Cycloclasticus pugetii PS-1: one gene and its partners. The protein of the gene in region 2 interacts with the protein of the main gene of each other region in a pairwise test. Links are inferred from orthologs where the notes say so. Each region holds a gene or a part of one and is shown on either strand. Other genes may lie near its edges.

Region 1 (5,112 bases), 1.8 Mb from region 2 along the record:
CCGGCTAAACGCACACAGTTTCAACAACTTAACAGTATAACTATTGAGGGCTTATTACGCCCAGGTGTGACCATGGGAGATGGCTTAGCTTATCTTGAAGAAGAAGCTCAAAAATCTTTCCCTAGAGGCTTTAAGTGGGACCACACGGGTAGTTCACGACAATACAAACAGCAAGGTAGCGCGCTTGTTCTAACTTTCTTTATGTCATTGTTAATTATCTACTTAGTACTAGCCGCCCAATTTGAAAGTTGGCGTGACCCCCTTATCATTTTAGTGTCGGTGCCTTTATCGTTGGCCAGTGCAATGGCTTTTATTATGCTAGGGGTCGCAACGATGAATATCTATACTCAAGTTGGGCTTATTACCTTAATTGGGCTGGTCGCTAAAAATGGTATCTTAATTGTTGAGTTTGCCAATCAACTACAAATTACGGAAAAGCTTTCTATTCGAAATGCCGTTGAGGAGGCAGCTACTGTACGTTTAAGGCCGATCCTAATGACAACTGCATCGATGATTGTTGCGATGGTTCCGCTGCTACTTGCATCAGGCCCTGGTGCGGTTAGTCGGTTTGATATTGGGTTAGTTATTGCTACTGGCTTAGGTATAGGCACTATATTTACACTTTATATTCTGCCTGCTTTTTACTTGATTTTTGCTAGGGATCACTCAAAAGGCAATGATTAGAGCCATTCCACTGCGTTGCTGGCAAATTCCTCGTCTGGTATATCAGTCGCTGTACCAGCCAAGACGGCCATTGAGCCATTTTTCAATGGCTTAACCCAGCCATGTAAACCGGCATAATGAAAAGGTACGGTTTTATCTAGACTGATGTCTGGCATATAAATAATCGTTATGGCTTGCTGATGGTATTGATACACCATATGCAAGCCATAACTATCTCCAATAGGGCACTTTTTTGCAAAGCTAATATTTTTAGCTAACCTCAGCCGTATACCAAACTCTTTACTCAACTTTATGAGCTCTTGCTCATTAAGCGGGTAAGCCACTTGCGTTGAAGATGCCCCATCGTGTGAAAAGTGTTCGTAAACTAACTGATCTATTGGCAACACTGACTCTTCGTTTTGCGTTGGTATAAACGTTACCAAGCCTACCGCTAATAGTAACGATGCCGCAAAGGCAATAGGCTTCATTTTAGTCGCACTCCAAAAAGGTGCCTTATACACATAGTCTCTTATCGAATGCTTTAAACTGCTTGGAACACCTTGGTTAACAACCTCTTTTAATTGCTGCTCAAACAAGTTTTCTTGCGCTGCAAATATTTGACACTGCTCACAGGATGCTAGGTGCTCTTTGGCCTCTGCCCCAACCTCATTTGCTGCGACTGTATATTCAAATTTAAAATCATCACATTTCATCATTCACCTGCCCGGCCCGCTTCGGGCCTTAAAACACTTCTTAACTTCTGTTTTGCCCTAAACAAACGGGTCATGGTCGCACTTTTAGAAATATGACAAACCGAGGCGATTTCTTCACAGCTTAATCCAACAATTACCTGCAACAACAGCGGCTCTTTATATTCATTCGCAAGCTCATTCAATGCCTGCTTAAGAGCAAACGCGTCAGGACTCGTATCATTGTCTATATCCCTCAAACTCAACATATCTATATCGAAATCAACTATTTCCGGCCGGAAGCGTGCATATTGACGGGCATGTTCATTTCGCAAGATCGTCATCAGCCACGCCTTACTGGATAAACTATCACGTAATTTATCCAATGACTTCCAAGCACGCATACAGGTCTCTTGAAGCAAATCTTCAGCCATGTTTTTATCGTGACATAGCCAAAGCGCGTAACGAAAAAGTTCATCACTATATGCCAACACTAAGCGCTCATATTCCAGTTTTTTACGTTTTTGTTGCAATATTAGACCTCGATAGCACCGGCTATCTTTCAAGTTAAAAAATGATGCCACACCCAGCAGAAAATTCTTACTGATTGACTATTATCATCTTTGACAACCTTATTCTGGTACACCTACACCAATAACACAACGAATGATCAATCTCATGCTATGGCTAATAATTAACACATTAAGCTGAATAAAAAGATAGTGATAAACATCGATAGTCTAAACAAATAACAGGAATATAAAGACATTCACGGCAACACTTAACTTGACCTTCTTATTGTAATAATTTAGCTGAAAGGCGCCTTAAGCCCTATACACAAAGACTTCTTATTCACAAGCTAAAAACACTAGATTAGTCGCCATAAACATATTGCGACGCAATGATTAAAATAACCCTTGCATTATATAACTTGTTGTTTTTTATAGATATGTTAACAATGGTTTATTTTGTTACAATTTGATGTCAGCCCTTTTTGCATGGGCTTTGAGAGCTATTATAAATAGATAATCCACATAGTTATCCACAGAAAATGTGGATAAAATAAAAACCATAGTTAACTCATTAAGTTAGCGATTTATTGTAGATTTTTTTAATCTTTTCAGGCTAACTGATACAAAACAAATAACGCTTTTACTTGATGTCTGATTTTTACCTCAATATTGCTGTCGACACCCCCCTGCACCGTATTTTTGACTATCTCCCGATAAAAAATTCGGCTCGCTCTGATTACCAAATCGGCCAGCGTGTTTTTGTTTCCTTTGGCCGATTAAAAAAAATTGGCGTTATTCTTAACATTTCTTCGTCAACCGAACTTAGCCGAAAACAACTCAAACCCATCTCCCAATTAATTGATAGGCAGCCTCTAATATCGCTTGATGACTTAAAACTATATAAATGGGCTGCTAACTACTATCATCACCCTATCGGCGAGGTGCTTGCTCAGGCCTTCCCAAAACAGCTTCGAGCCGGATTAACACCCACTATAGAGCTCACCACGCGATACACATTATCCAAACATGGCCTGACACTCGATGAAAATTCCTTAAAACGCTCCCCAAGGCAGCTAGGCTTATGGCATCAACTAAAAAACGCCGATGCACCTGTTGATCGTGATTTCTTTTCCACACTTGACTGGAACTGGCGCTCGCCCCTTAAAAGCATGATCGAGAAAGGCTGGGTCACTGCCTCACAAGAACACAACACAGCCACACACTCTCCGACCACACCTTTATTTGACCCAAACCCGGCCCAACAAACTGCCATTGACTCAATTGCTAAGGCACTCGAAGGCTTTCAAGTATTTTTATTAGATGGCGTCACCGGTAGTGGAAAAACAGAAGTTTATCTTCGACTTATTCAGCACGTCATTAGTGCTGGAAAACAGGTGTTAATTTTATTGCCTGAAATCACCCTAACACCTCAATTAGCTCAGCGATTTAGGCAACGCCTAACAGCACAGATGGTCATTTCACATTCCGGCCTTAACGACACTCAACGAGCTCAAGCCTGGCTTAGATTAAAAGAAGGCCTTGCCAATATATTGCTGGGCACCCGCTCGGCAGTATTCACGCCGATGCGTACGCCCGGCCTGATCATTATGGACGAGGAGCATGACACATCATTCAAACAGCAAGAAGGCTTTCGCTATTCCGCTCGAGATATTGCTGTTATGCGTGCAAGGGACTACAACATCCCTATCGTATTAGGCACTGCAACACCCTCGCTCGAAAGTCTATACAACGTACAACAAGGTCGTTTCAAACAATTAGTGTTGCCCGAGCGTACCGCAGGTGCCTCACACCCTGATATTCGTTTATTAGACTGCCGAAACCAAACGTTAGACAATCATTTAAGCCAATCGCTTTTAAAAGCGATTGGCAAAACACTTGAGCGGAACGAACAAGTCATACTCTTTGTGAATCGCCGAGGCTTTGCTCCCGTATTAATGTGTCATAGCTGTGGTTGGGTTGCACAGTGTCGTCGTTGCGACTCTCGTCTAGTCATTCATAAAAATGCCAATTTACTTCGATGCCATCATTGCGGAGTTGAACATGCCATTCCGAATACCTGCCCATCGTGTCAACAAGCAGAATTATTTCCATTAGGGCTTGGGACCGAGCGCGTTGAAGAAACATTGAGCTCGCACTTTCCTGGCACCCCTGTGAGTCGAATTGACCGCGATAGCACACGACAAAAAAATGCCATGCAGTCAGTCATCGACAAAGTACATGAAGGCGGCGCTCAAATTTTAGTCGGCACGCAAATGCTTGCTAAAGGACACCACTTCCCAAATGTGACCTTAGTAGGCATTGTTGATATTGATGCGGGGCTGTTTAGTTGTGATTTCAGAGCCAGCGAACGTATGGCCCAGCTTATTACCCAAGTCGCTGGCCGTGCAGGACGCGAAGAAAAACTCGGCCGGGTACTCATTCAAACCCACCACCCCGAGCACCCCTTATTAAACACCTTAATCACGCACGGCTACACGCGTTTTGCAAAAGAGGCACTGGATGAAAGGCAGCAAGCCCAATTGCCCCCCTACCATTATCAAGCTCTATTACGAGTGAACGCCATCAATGAACAAGCGGTTCTAAACTTCTTAAACGATGCTAAGGAGTTGATCTCTACGATTCAAGCACCGCTGATTCAAATTCTAGGCCCCGTTCCAGCCCCCATGCTAAAAAGGGCGGGACGGTTTCGCTATCAATTATTAATTGAATCGGCCCAGCGAAAACCCCGCCATCAATTTTTACAGCAGCTTTTACCGAAACTTGAAAAACTCAAATCCTCGCGTAAGGTACGTTGGTCCATTGATGTTGATCCCATTGACTTGTTTTAACAGCGTTTAGACTTGCAAGTTTTACCCCACAAGCGATAATACGCAATGACAACGGTGTTCAACACCGAACAGCTATTCAGCGCATCAATCAACGATCTAAATTTACTATGAAAACACGTTTGGCCTCTTTGCTTCAGCAAGCCATTTCATCGCTACAAACTCAAGGCGAATTGCCTGAAGAGTTAACGCCTACTATCAAAATTGAGCACACTCGTGACCCCTCTCATGGTGATTACGCCAGTAACGTTGCAATGATGTTGGCAAAGCCTGCAAAAAAGAACCCTCGCCAAATAGCCCAAGCTATTATCAATAGCTTGCCAGAAGACAGCGACGTATTAAGTGTTGATATAGCCGGCCCAGGCTTTATTAATTTTTTCATCAACCCGCTTAGCCAACACG
Region 2 (5,177 bases):
CGACTGTTGAACGTGGGTTGTGGGAGGTAGATTTTTGTTCAATAGAAATAGCTGGCGATAAGCCTTCAATATGGTCGACATCAGGTTTTTCCATTACCGATAAAAATTGTCGAGCATAAGCGGATAGCGATTCGACGTAACGACGCTGTCCCTCTGCATAAATCGTGTCAAAGGCTAAAGAAGACTTGCCAGAACCAGATAAACCTGTGATAACAATCAGCTTGTCTCGGGGCAGGTCGAGATCAATATCTTTTAAGTTGTGGGTTCTTGCGCCACGAATTTGAATGGTGTCCATTTACGTATCTAATTAAATTACCAAACCTGTTAATATACCCGTCTTTTTAAAGGCTAGGCAAAGTAATTATGGCTGATTCTTCAAGCCAACCATCAGTAATGAGTGAACAAGAGAAAAGAGCAAGCTTAGGATTGGCGGGCATTTTTTCAATGCGCATGCTCGGCTTGTTTATGATTTTACCTGTAATGTCCTTGTATACCGAGCACCTTAATGGAATAACACCGGTGCTACTGGGCTTGTCGATTAGTATTTATGGTTTAACGCAGGCGTTATTGCAAATTCCTTTTGGCTTGATGTCTGACCGCTTTGGGCGTAAAAAAATTATTACGATTGGCTTATTATTGTTTGTAGCTGGTAGCGTTGTCGCTGCCTTATCAACAACGATATACGGCATTATTCTTGGCCGGGCTTTGCAGGGGAGTGGCGCTGTTGCTGCGGCAATTATGGCGTTGGCGGCCGATTTAACGTTGGAGCAAAATCGGACAAAAATAATGGCAACGATAGGCATCAGCATTGGTATCTCATTTGGTATTGCGATGGTACTGGGTCCATTGTTAGCATCGGTTGTTGGCTTGCAGGGTATTTTCTGGTTTACAGCGATTTTGGCCACGGTGGGTATATTTATCCTGCATAACGTTGTGCCAGACGCGAAAAAATTATCGGTGCATAAAGATGCAGAGCCTATTCCTGCTTTGATGGGTAAGGTGTTAAAAGATACGCAGCTATTACGTCTTGATTTTGGTATTTTTTGCTTACATTTAGTGATGACCGCTATGTTTGTTGTGCTTCCACTGGTTTTACGAGGGAAGCTGGGCATCGCTGCGGATCACCACTGGATGGTTTACTTGCCTGTGTTGGGGTTATCGGTAGTGGCAATGCTACCCTTTATTATCCTCGCAGAAAAAAAGCGTAAGATGAAAGTCGTTTTCGTTAGCGCTGTAGCGGCCTTGTCATTGGCTAGCCTCGGGTTGTATTTGTTCAGTGGTCATCTTTGGGGCATGCTGGGTTCTTTATTTGTATTTTTCACAGCATTTAATTTGTTAGAGGCGAGTTTGCCGTCATTGATTTCTAAAATAGCGTTTGCTGGCGGAAAAGGAACCGCGATGGGCGTTTATTCCAGCTCGCAATTTTTTGGCGCTTTTTGTGGTGGTTTAATGGGCGGGCTAGTCTGGAATAATTATGGTTTAGCCTCCGTGTTTTTAGCCTGTGGCGGTATTTTATTTATTTGGTTTATAGTGGCGCTAAGCATGAAGGCCCCACGTCATATGAGTAGTTTGTTGAAACATGTGGAGATCGAAACGAGCGAGCAGGCACGGCAAATAACTGATAAGCTATTAGCGGTAAAAGGGGTGCTAGATGTTGGTATTTCAGTTGATGATTCAACGGCTTATTTAAAGGTCGATAATGAATTATTAGATGAGCTGGCACTAGAAGCAATCATCCCAACTAATCAAGCAACAGGCTGAGATTAAACTTTAAACCCGCCCCATTGAGGGCAAGAATAACGGAGCACAACATGGCAAGCAGAGGCGTAAATAAAGTAATTTTGGTGGGTAACTTGGGTAAAGACCCTGAGATTCGTTATATGCCGAGTGGTGGTGCGGTAGCCAATGTTACCGTGGCAACATCAGAATCATGGAAAGATAAAAATACAGGTGAACAAAAAGAACAAACAGAGTGGCATAGAGTAGTGTTTTTTAATCGTTTAGCTGAGGTGGTTGGTGAGTACCTTAAGAAGGGCTCAAAAATTTATGTAGAAGGTGCTTTGCAAACACGTAAATGGCAAGATCAAAGCGGACAAGACCGTTACACTACAGAAATTAAAGCCAGCACAATGCAAATGTTGGACAGCCGAGGCGGTGGTTCGGCTGAATTTTCGCCAGCAGGTTCAGCGCCGGCCTCGAAACCGAGTAATTTTGCATCAGCACCGGCACAACCTACAGCACCGATGGATGATTTTGATGATGACATTCCATTTTAGAGACCATCGAAGACTGCTTTGTACATAATAAATAAAAAAGCCCATAGTTAATGGGCTTTTTTATTGGCTGTTGTAAACAGCGGATTCGTTACTACAACATATACAATGGTTTTATGTTGTAGGTTTAAGGCTTATCTGTTGTTACCGTGCTTTAGGTGAAAAATACCTAAAGCTAAGGGGAGCTGGAAAACTTAGCCTTTGTCTTTATCCGCTTGGGGTAAACAATCCATAATGGCTTGATGTTGCCCAGCAAGTGCCTTATCAATTAATCCAGGGAATAACCCATTCAAGCGGCCAAATAAGCGTTCTTGCCAACCCACAAAATGCCTAGCCTTACTGCTTTGTAGAAAGTCGGCAAACTCTGTTGCTACTTTTTCAGGTGTATCTATATTTGCCTTGATAGCCACATTAAGCGCTTGGGTGTTCTCGTCGTTGAACGGTGTATCAGTTCCGCGTGGTGCGAAATAGCGCACATCAACCGTGCCACCGTGAAGTTCTCGTCGGAGGGCTTCGGTAAAACCTTTTAGGCCGTATTTGCTGGCGCTGTATACAGTAAAGCCTGCAAAGGCCAAACTAGCAAAAGCAGAGCCGATATTAACAATTTGCGCAGACGGTTTAGCTTTTAATAACGGCAATAGCTGCTGTGTTAATAAAATAGTGCTGGTTAAGTTAATATGAATAACAGAAGAAATTTTTTCTTCGCTCATGGTTTCAAAGCCTGTAAATGCACTGATACCAGCATTATTAATCAGTATGTCAATACCACCTGCTCGTTGCTCACAATGTTCTTTAATGACCTGCCGGCCTTCAGAAGATGAAATATCAGCCGCCAAGACATCGTGTTGGCCTGATAGATTTTGTTTGACGGTTTCAAGCTTATCTTGATTTCGGCCTACTAAAATAAGTTGTGCGCCTAATTCTGATAATTCTTTGGCGACTGCTGCACCAATACCACTGCCAGCACCGGTTAATAAAATGACTTTATTGTTGTACACTTAGTTCTCCTTTTGTTCGGTTTTTAACGCAACGAAAAGATAATAAAAATTATTACGCCGTGAATAAGTATACCTTGATTTTTAAGGTGTGGTTGAACTGAGCAAGTCAAAATAGATAGACTTTGGAAGTAAGATGTTTGAGTGTTTTAAGTTGCTTTGTGCTATTTCGGAAATTAGCAATTATCGTGTGATAGAGGTTTGCCGCTGATGCCAAAAACTCAGTAAGCGTAGACAGGGGGAAGTGTTAATTAAAAAGTGGAGTATTTGCTTGTTGTCTTTTATTTTCATAACAATAAAAAAGCCCCTATTAAGGGGCTTTTTTAATTAGCTAGGCCGATATTAAGCCAGCTAATTTAGCTTTTCCAAGAAGGTTTGCTTATTCTTCAGCTGCGGCATCCGTCTTAGTTGCTTCATTTGCTTGAGACATTGCATCATTTGCCATTTCTTTAGCAGCGTCTACAGCATCAGTTGTTGTTTCTTTAACAGCATCAAGCATATCAGCGCCTGCTTCTTTCGTTGCATCCATTGCGTTTTCGGCGCCTTCAGTTACATCAGTAGCTACTTCTTTTGCACTTTCCATTGCGCTAGATGTGGTCTCTTTAGTTGCATCAATGGCTGAGTCAGCGGCCTCTGATGTAGCATCTGCCGCATCTTTTGCCATATCACCTGCAGACTCAACGGCACTACTAGCGGCATCTTTTGCGCTGGAGGCGGCTTTTTCGGCTTCTTCACAACCGGTTAAGAATAAAAGGCTTGAAATCAGTGCGGCGATCAGTAAAGTTGAGTGTTTCATTGTTGTTCCTTCAGTTTGTTGAGGTAGTTAATGTCGTTCGACTAGATTATATAGTAACCAGTCAGTCATAATAAAGCTAGCAAGTGAGACAAACAGAGCGAAAAGCTTGTGTTTAAGAGCAGCAATAATTTAAAGGCGTTGAGTAAAGTATATGAATAAGAAACAGCCAGAGTGGCTAAGTCCAGAAGAGTATCAAATGATTGTCGGCCCCTCATTGAAGGTGGCGGCAGAGTTGGCAGCTAGTAGAGGAGATCCAACGCTTTTTAAAGACTTACCTTGTATGCTGGGTTTAATGCATTTGGTCAACCAGTTAAAAAATTACTATATAGATGAATGGGCTGTGTTGAGCGGGGTGTCGAGTGAAACGTCCTTGCAAAAGGCCCCAGAAGCTGCTTGTATGATGGTGTTAACAGAAGGCAATGTTGCAAAGGCTGAATTGAATATGATGATCAGCTCGCTTAATAGGGCGTACCAACAAGTGCTAGATGCGCAAATAATGGAGCAGGCAGATATGGATATAAAGCGGGCTTGGGAAGCGATAAAAACCAGTCAGCATGAGCAGTTTTTGGCCTTATTGGAACAAGCAGCAAAGAAATTTGTTATCGCACTAGATAGCTGGGAAAAAGTGAGGCGTGGTTAAACCGTTCCTAATGCTACTGCTGCCACTGGTACTGTTTGGTTGTGCCTCTACACCACCTAAGAACCAAGCAAACCTGTGTGCTATTTTCTATGAAAAAGATGATTGGTACCCGGCAACCTTAGCGGCACAAAAAAAATGGGGCACACCAATAGCTGTGCAAATGGCGATTATTCATCAAGAGTCTCGCTTTCAATCGAATGTTAAGCCTCCAAGAGATTGGTTTTTGGGTGTTGTTCCTTTACCTCGTTCATCCAGTGCGTATGGTTATGGTCAGGCGCAGGATTCAACTTGGGAGTGGTATATGAAGTCGACAGATAGTTACGGTGCAGACCGTGACGACTTTGCCGATGTCGCCGATTTTATTGGCTGGTACACCAATGTGTCGCAACGAAAGTTGGGGATATCAAAATGGGATGCCGAAAAACAATACCTTGCTTACCATGAAGGTCACGGCGGATACAGTCGTGGCACAT
Region 3 (5,153 bases), 180 kb from region 2 along the record:
CAAGCCCATGATGGACAAATAGCTGCCGTTTTAAAACAAGGTGACGCTTCTGGCAAAGCGGGCAATACACTGTTACTTCAAATGCCTGCCAGCAGCAAAATAAAGCGTGTGCTTCTTGTCGGTTTTGGCGAGCAAGGCAACACCTCAGCGGAAGATTACACAAAGGCCATCAGCGAAAGCATCAACTCGCTTAAAAACTTACCGATTAAGGCTGTTTGCTCTACATTATTAGCTGTTGAAGTTAGCGGTAAAGATATCAACTGGAAAGTTCGTCAGTTAGTATTGAAGTCTCGTGAAGCACTTTACCAATACACCGATACGCTCACAACCTCCGCGCCCGATGCCAACATATTAGAAAAATGCCAACTATGGCATACCGATGATTACACTGCAAAAATGATCAACAGTGCTGCAGACACCGCCTCGAGTATCGCTAATGGCATTGACAGCGCAAAAAAATTAGCCAATTTACCCGGTAATATTTGCACCCCAAGCTACTTAGCTGAGACAGCAAAAGAACTTGGCAAACAACACGCATCGCTTAAAATAACCATTTTAGATGAAGCCAAAATGGAAGCACTAGGAATGGGCTCATTATTATCTGTTTCTAGGGGTTCTCGCCAACCGGCGAAGCTCATTACTATGGAACATAAAGGTGGCCCAAGTTCTCAAAAACCCATCGTTCTGGTTGGTAAGGGCCTCACTTTTGATGCCGGTGGAATTTCCATAAAACCCTCATCCGGTATGGATGAAATGAAATACGATATGTGCGGTGGTGCAAGTGTCTTCGGCGTGATTCAAATGTGCGCCGAATTAAATTTACCCATCAATGTAGTTGGCGTTGTTCCATCATCAGAAAACCTGCCCGATGGTGATGCCAACAAACCTGGTGATATCGTTACCAGCATGGCCGGTCTAACCATTGAAATTTTAAACACTGATGCAGAAGGACGTTTAATTTTATGTGACGCACTCACCTACTCTGCTAAATTTAAACCTGAAGTAGTCATTGATATTGCTACCTTAACTGGCGCTTGTGTAGTCGCGTTAGGAAAACATGCCACCGGCTTACTAGGCAATAACGATAAATTGGCTAACGAATTGCTAGACGCTGGCATTAAAGCCAATGACAAAGCATGGCAATTACCACTGTGGGATGAATACAAACCCCAGCTAAAAAGTAACTTCGCCGATCTCGCTAATATTGGTGGCCCTGCTGGTGGCACTATTACCGCAGCCTGCTTCTTGTCACACTTTACCGAAGATTATAAATGGGCTCATTTAGACATTGCCGGCACTGCCTGGAAATCGGGTACGGATAAAGGCGCAACTGGTCGCCCTGTTCACATGCTAAGCCAATTTATATTGGATCGCTGTTAAACAAGCCATTACAAAATGACCAGAATCGACTTTTATGTACTGCCAGATGACACCCCTGATGCACAGCACCTTTTTGCCTGTCGGCTAGCTCAAAAAGCTAGCAAACAGGGTCATCGCGTGTATATTCATACCGATTCAGAACAACAATCCAAGACAGTGGATGACTTGCTTTGGTCCTTCTCGCCCACCAGTTTTGTACCACATACTATGGACCCAACAAAGTGCGCCAACCACCCAGTGTACATTAACCACACTGGTGACCCGTTAGATATTCACGACGTGCTAATTAACCTTACTGAGAAAACACCCGATTGTTTTGCTCGGTTTGAACGATTTGCTGAGCTTGTTAATCAAAATGAATCAATTAAACAAGCAGGACGGGAGCGGTTTAAGTTTTATAAGAGCAGAGGGTATCGACTGCAGACGCATAAAATTTGATTCTTATTATCGCTGTCGCTAGAGTGTTCATTTCTAGTTAAAGTTTCGCCCTAAAGGCCGAGTTACTCTTTTGTCAGTAACAACAAAAGAATAACCAGAAAAATGCCACCCAAATGCTTTCACCCTGAAGGGTTCCTTCAAAACCAATCACTAAAATAGCTACTGTGGAACTCGCCTACAAAACAGGCTCAAACAGCCACATTAGAACGCTCTATTTTAATGCTTAGTTTTTCAGTGAGAGCAAAAGGGGATATTAAAATCAAGACCGGTTCAGATATGGCTCTAGATTTACCGTCCCTTTATCTCGCAAGTAAATTAGCTGTTTTCGGATAAGTAAGCAGGTTCTCTGAGCGTAGCGAGTTTACCTGCGAGCCCGAAAACTGTTAATTTACTGATATTAGGGCACCCTTTTCTTTGGTTCGTTACTTTTGGGTGAACAAAAGAAATGAACGTCCTCGCGACAGCGAAAAACTATAAACATTACGTATTAAGGAAAACTAACAAACCTTCTTCTTGTAAAATATCATTAAGCTAAAAACTTGCTTACCAACAACCCCACCCTCTCCAACAAAGTTATAATACCGCCTTTAAAAATCAACACCGAACACACACGATGGATAAGACATACGCCCCGCATGACATAGAATCTCGCTGGTATCGCCAATGGGAAGAACAAGGTTACTTCGAACCCAAAGGAGGCGATAGCGCCTATTGCATTATGATACCGCCGCCCAATGTTACCGGTAGCTTACACATGGGGCATGCTTTCCAAGACACGATCATGGATTCACTAACGCGTTACCATCGTATGCAAGGACACAACACCCTATGGCAAGCCGGTAGTGATCATGCCGGTATTGCGACCCAAATGGTGGTTGAACGCCAATTAAACGCAGAAGGTAAAACTCGCCACGACTTAGGCCGCGAAGAATTTGTTGAGCGCATTTGGGATTGGAAAGAATTATCTGGCAACACCATCACTAAGCAATTACGCCGCATGGGCACCTCCCTAGATTGGTCGCGCGAGCGTTTCACCATGGACGAAGGGCTGTCTAAAGCGGTTAACGAAGTGTTTGTAAAACTACATGAAGAAGGGCTCATTTATCGCGGTAAACGCCTGGTTAACTGGGACCCTAAATTACACACTGCGGTATCCGACCTTGAAGTTATTTCGCAAGAAGAACAAGGCCATATGTGGCATATGCGCTATCCATTAGCCGATGGTAGCGGTGAACTTGTGGTTGCAACGACCCGCCCAGAAACCATGCTAGGCGATGTTTGTGTCGCCGTTCACCCATCTGACGAACGCTACCAACACCTTATTGGCAAAATGATCGCGTTGCCTTTATGTAAACGTGAAATCCCAGTTATTGCCGATGATTATGTAGACCCAGAATTTGGCACTGGCTGTGTAAAAATAACCCCTGCTCACGATTTTAACGATTATGAGGTGGGTCAACGCCACAATATGCCGTTAATCAACATCTTCACCGTTGACGCCAGCATCAATGATGAGATGCCAGAAAAATACCGTGGCTTGGATCGCGTGGCAGCACGTAAACAAATCGTACAAGATTTGGATGATTTAGGCTTATTAGCTAAAATTGATGACCATAAACTCATGGTGCCTCGTGGCGATCGGTCAGGGGTGATCATTGAACCTTTGTTAACAGACCAATGGTTTGTTAAGGCCAAACCGCTGGCAAAACCTGCTATTGAAGCGGTTAAAAGCGGCAAAATTAAATTTGTACCTGAAAACTGGGATAAAACCTATTACAACTGGATGAACGATATTCAGGACTGGTGCATTTCTCGTCAAATTTGGTGGGGCCATAGAATTCCCGCTTGGTACGATGAGAGTGGCAACATATATGTTGGCCGCAATGAAGCCGAAGTCCGTGAAAAAAACAACCTAGCCGATAGCCTTGTATTATCACAAGATGAAGATGTATTAGACACTTGGTTCTCATCCGCATTATGGCCATTCTCTACCCTTGGCTGGCCCGATAAAACACCTGAGCTTGATACTTTTTACCCCACCAGTGTACTCGTTACCGGTTTCGACATCATCTTCTTCTGGGTCGCCAGAATGATTATGATGGGCTTGAAGTTTATGGACGATGTGCCATTTAAAGAAATATACATTCACGGCTTAGTGCGCGATGCGGAAGGGCAAAAAATGTCCAAATCCAAAGGTAACGTACTGGACCCGATTGATTTAATCGACGGCATTACGCTAGATGACTTACTTGAAAAGCGTACAAAAGGCCTTATGCAACCAAAAATGGCTGCTAAAATCGAGAAAGATACCCGTAAGCACTTCCCCGATGGCATCCCTTCTTTTGGCACCGATGCACTACGTTTTACCTTTGCCTCACTGGCCTCGACTGGGCGCGACATTCGATTCGATTTAAACCGAATTGAAGGCAACCGTAATTTCTGCAACAAATTGTGGAATGCTACTCGCTACGTGCTAATGAATACCGAAGGCGAAGACACGGGTTTAACCAACGAACCTTGTATTTACAGCTTGCCAGATCAATGGATCAAATCTCGTTTACAAAAAACCGAAGCCAACGTTATTGCCTCTATCGAAAAATACCGCTTCGACTTAGCCGCGCAATCGCTGTATGAGTTCCTTTGGAATGAATACTGTGATTGGTACTTAGAGTTATCAAAACCAATTTTGCTTGATGACAATAGTTCAGCCGAACAAAAACGGGGAACTCGCCAAACCTTAATTCGTGTGCTAGAAACTGTGCTGCGCTTACTACACCCGCTGATGCCATTTATTACCGAAGAAATTTGGCAGCAAATAGCACCACTGGCAGGCAAAACGGGCGATACCATTATGCTACAGGCCTACCCAAAGCCCGATGACAGTAAAATATCTGCCGCTGCTGAAAGTGATATGCAATGGGTAATGGATTTCGTTATGGGCATTCGTCAAATTCGCGGCGAAATGAATATCCCCCCTAGTAAGCCATTACCGGTACTGTTAAACCACTGTTCAGAACAAGACCAACAGCGTCTTACAGATAATCGTTTATTATTGGAAAAACTAGCACGTATAGAATCCATCACCACATTAAACGCAGCAGATGAAGCACCACAATCTGCTATTGCTCTAGTCGGTGATATGCAAGTGCTAATACCAATGGCTGGGCTAATTGATAAAAATGCCGAGCTAGAACGCTTAAATAAAGAAATTGAAAAGCTTGAAAAAGAGGCATCACGCATCAGCGGTAAATTATCAAACGCTTCTTTTATCGACAAAGCACCCGCTGCCGTTATAGAAAAAGAAAGAGCAAAACAGCTCGATATTACCTCAAAAC

Evidence for each region.
Region 1: the proteins of ssb (region 2) and CYCPU_RS0110015 interact in binary tests that used the Escherichia coli proteins (3 or more experiments, as listed by UniProt). The link is inferred for Cycloclasticus pugetii PS-1 from one-to-one orthologs.
Region 3: the proteins of ssb (region 2) and CYCPU_RS0102000 interact in binary tests that used the Escherichia coli proteins (3 or more experiments, as listed by UniProt). The link is inferred for Cycloclasticus pugetii PS-1 from one-to-one orthologs.

The regions. Positions count from the first base shown.
Region 1 is NZ_ARVU01000001.1:2,048,408-2,053,519, forward strand. Bases 2,209-5,112 are described here. They hold CYCPU_RS0110015 (primosomal protein N'), read left to right. Parts: upstream 2,209-2,511; coding sequence 2,512-4,713; downstream 4,714-5,112. Other genes in these bases: argS (arginine--tRNA ligase), read left to right, coding at 4,821-5,112. Outside these bases: CYCPU_RS0110000 (efflux RND transporter permease subunit), read left to right, coding at 1-684; CYCPU_RS0110005 (DUF3379 family protein), read right to left, coding at 681-1,379; CYCPU_RS0110010 (sigma-70 family RNA polymerase sigma factor), read right to left, coding at 1,376-1,885.
Region 2 is NZ_ARVU01000001.1:224,223-229,399, forward strand. The notes cover bases 575-3,543. They hold ssb (single-stranded DNA-binding protein), read left to right. Parts: upstream 575-1,811; coding sequence 1,812-2,276; downstream 2,277-3,543. Other genes in these bases: CYCPU_RS0101120 (MFS transporter), read left to right, coding at 575-1,761; CYCPU_RS0101130 (SDR family oxidoreductase), read right to left, coding at 2,468-3,271. Outside these bases: excinuclease ABC subunit UvrA, read right to left, coding at 1-295; more of CYCPU_RS0101120, read left to right, coding at 364-574; CYCPU_RS0101135 (hypothetical protein), read right to left, coding at 3,648-4,064; CYCPU_RS0101140 (hypothetical protein), read left to right, coding at 4,216-4,704; CYCPU_RS0101145 (transglycosylase SLT domain-containing protein), read left to right, coding at 4,715-5,177. UniProt on the Escherichia coli protein: Plays an important role in DNA replication, recombination and repair. Binds to ssDNA and to an array of partner proteins to recruit them to their sites of action during DNA metabolism. Acts as a sliding platform that migrates on DNA via reptation.
Region 3 is NZ_ARVU01000001.1:402,991-408,143, reverse strand. The notes cover bases 162-3,106. They hold CYCPU_RS0102000 (DNA polymerase III subunit chi), read left to right. Parts: upstream 162-1,395; coding sequence 1,396-1,818; downstream 1,819-3,106. Other genes in these bases: CYCPU_RS0101995 (valine--tRNA ligase), read left to right, coding at 2,432-3,106; CYCPU_RS0102005 (leucyl aminopeptidase), read left to right, coding at 162-1,380. Also shown: more of CYCPU_RS0102005, read left to right, coding at 1-161; more of CYCPU_RS0101995, read left to right, coding at 3,107-5,153. UniProt on the Escherichia coli protein: Part of the beta sliding clamp loading complex, which hydrolyzes ATP to load the beta clamp onto primed DNA to form the DNA replication pre-initiation complex.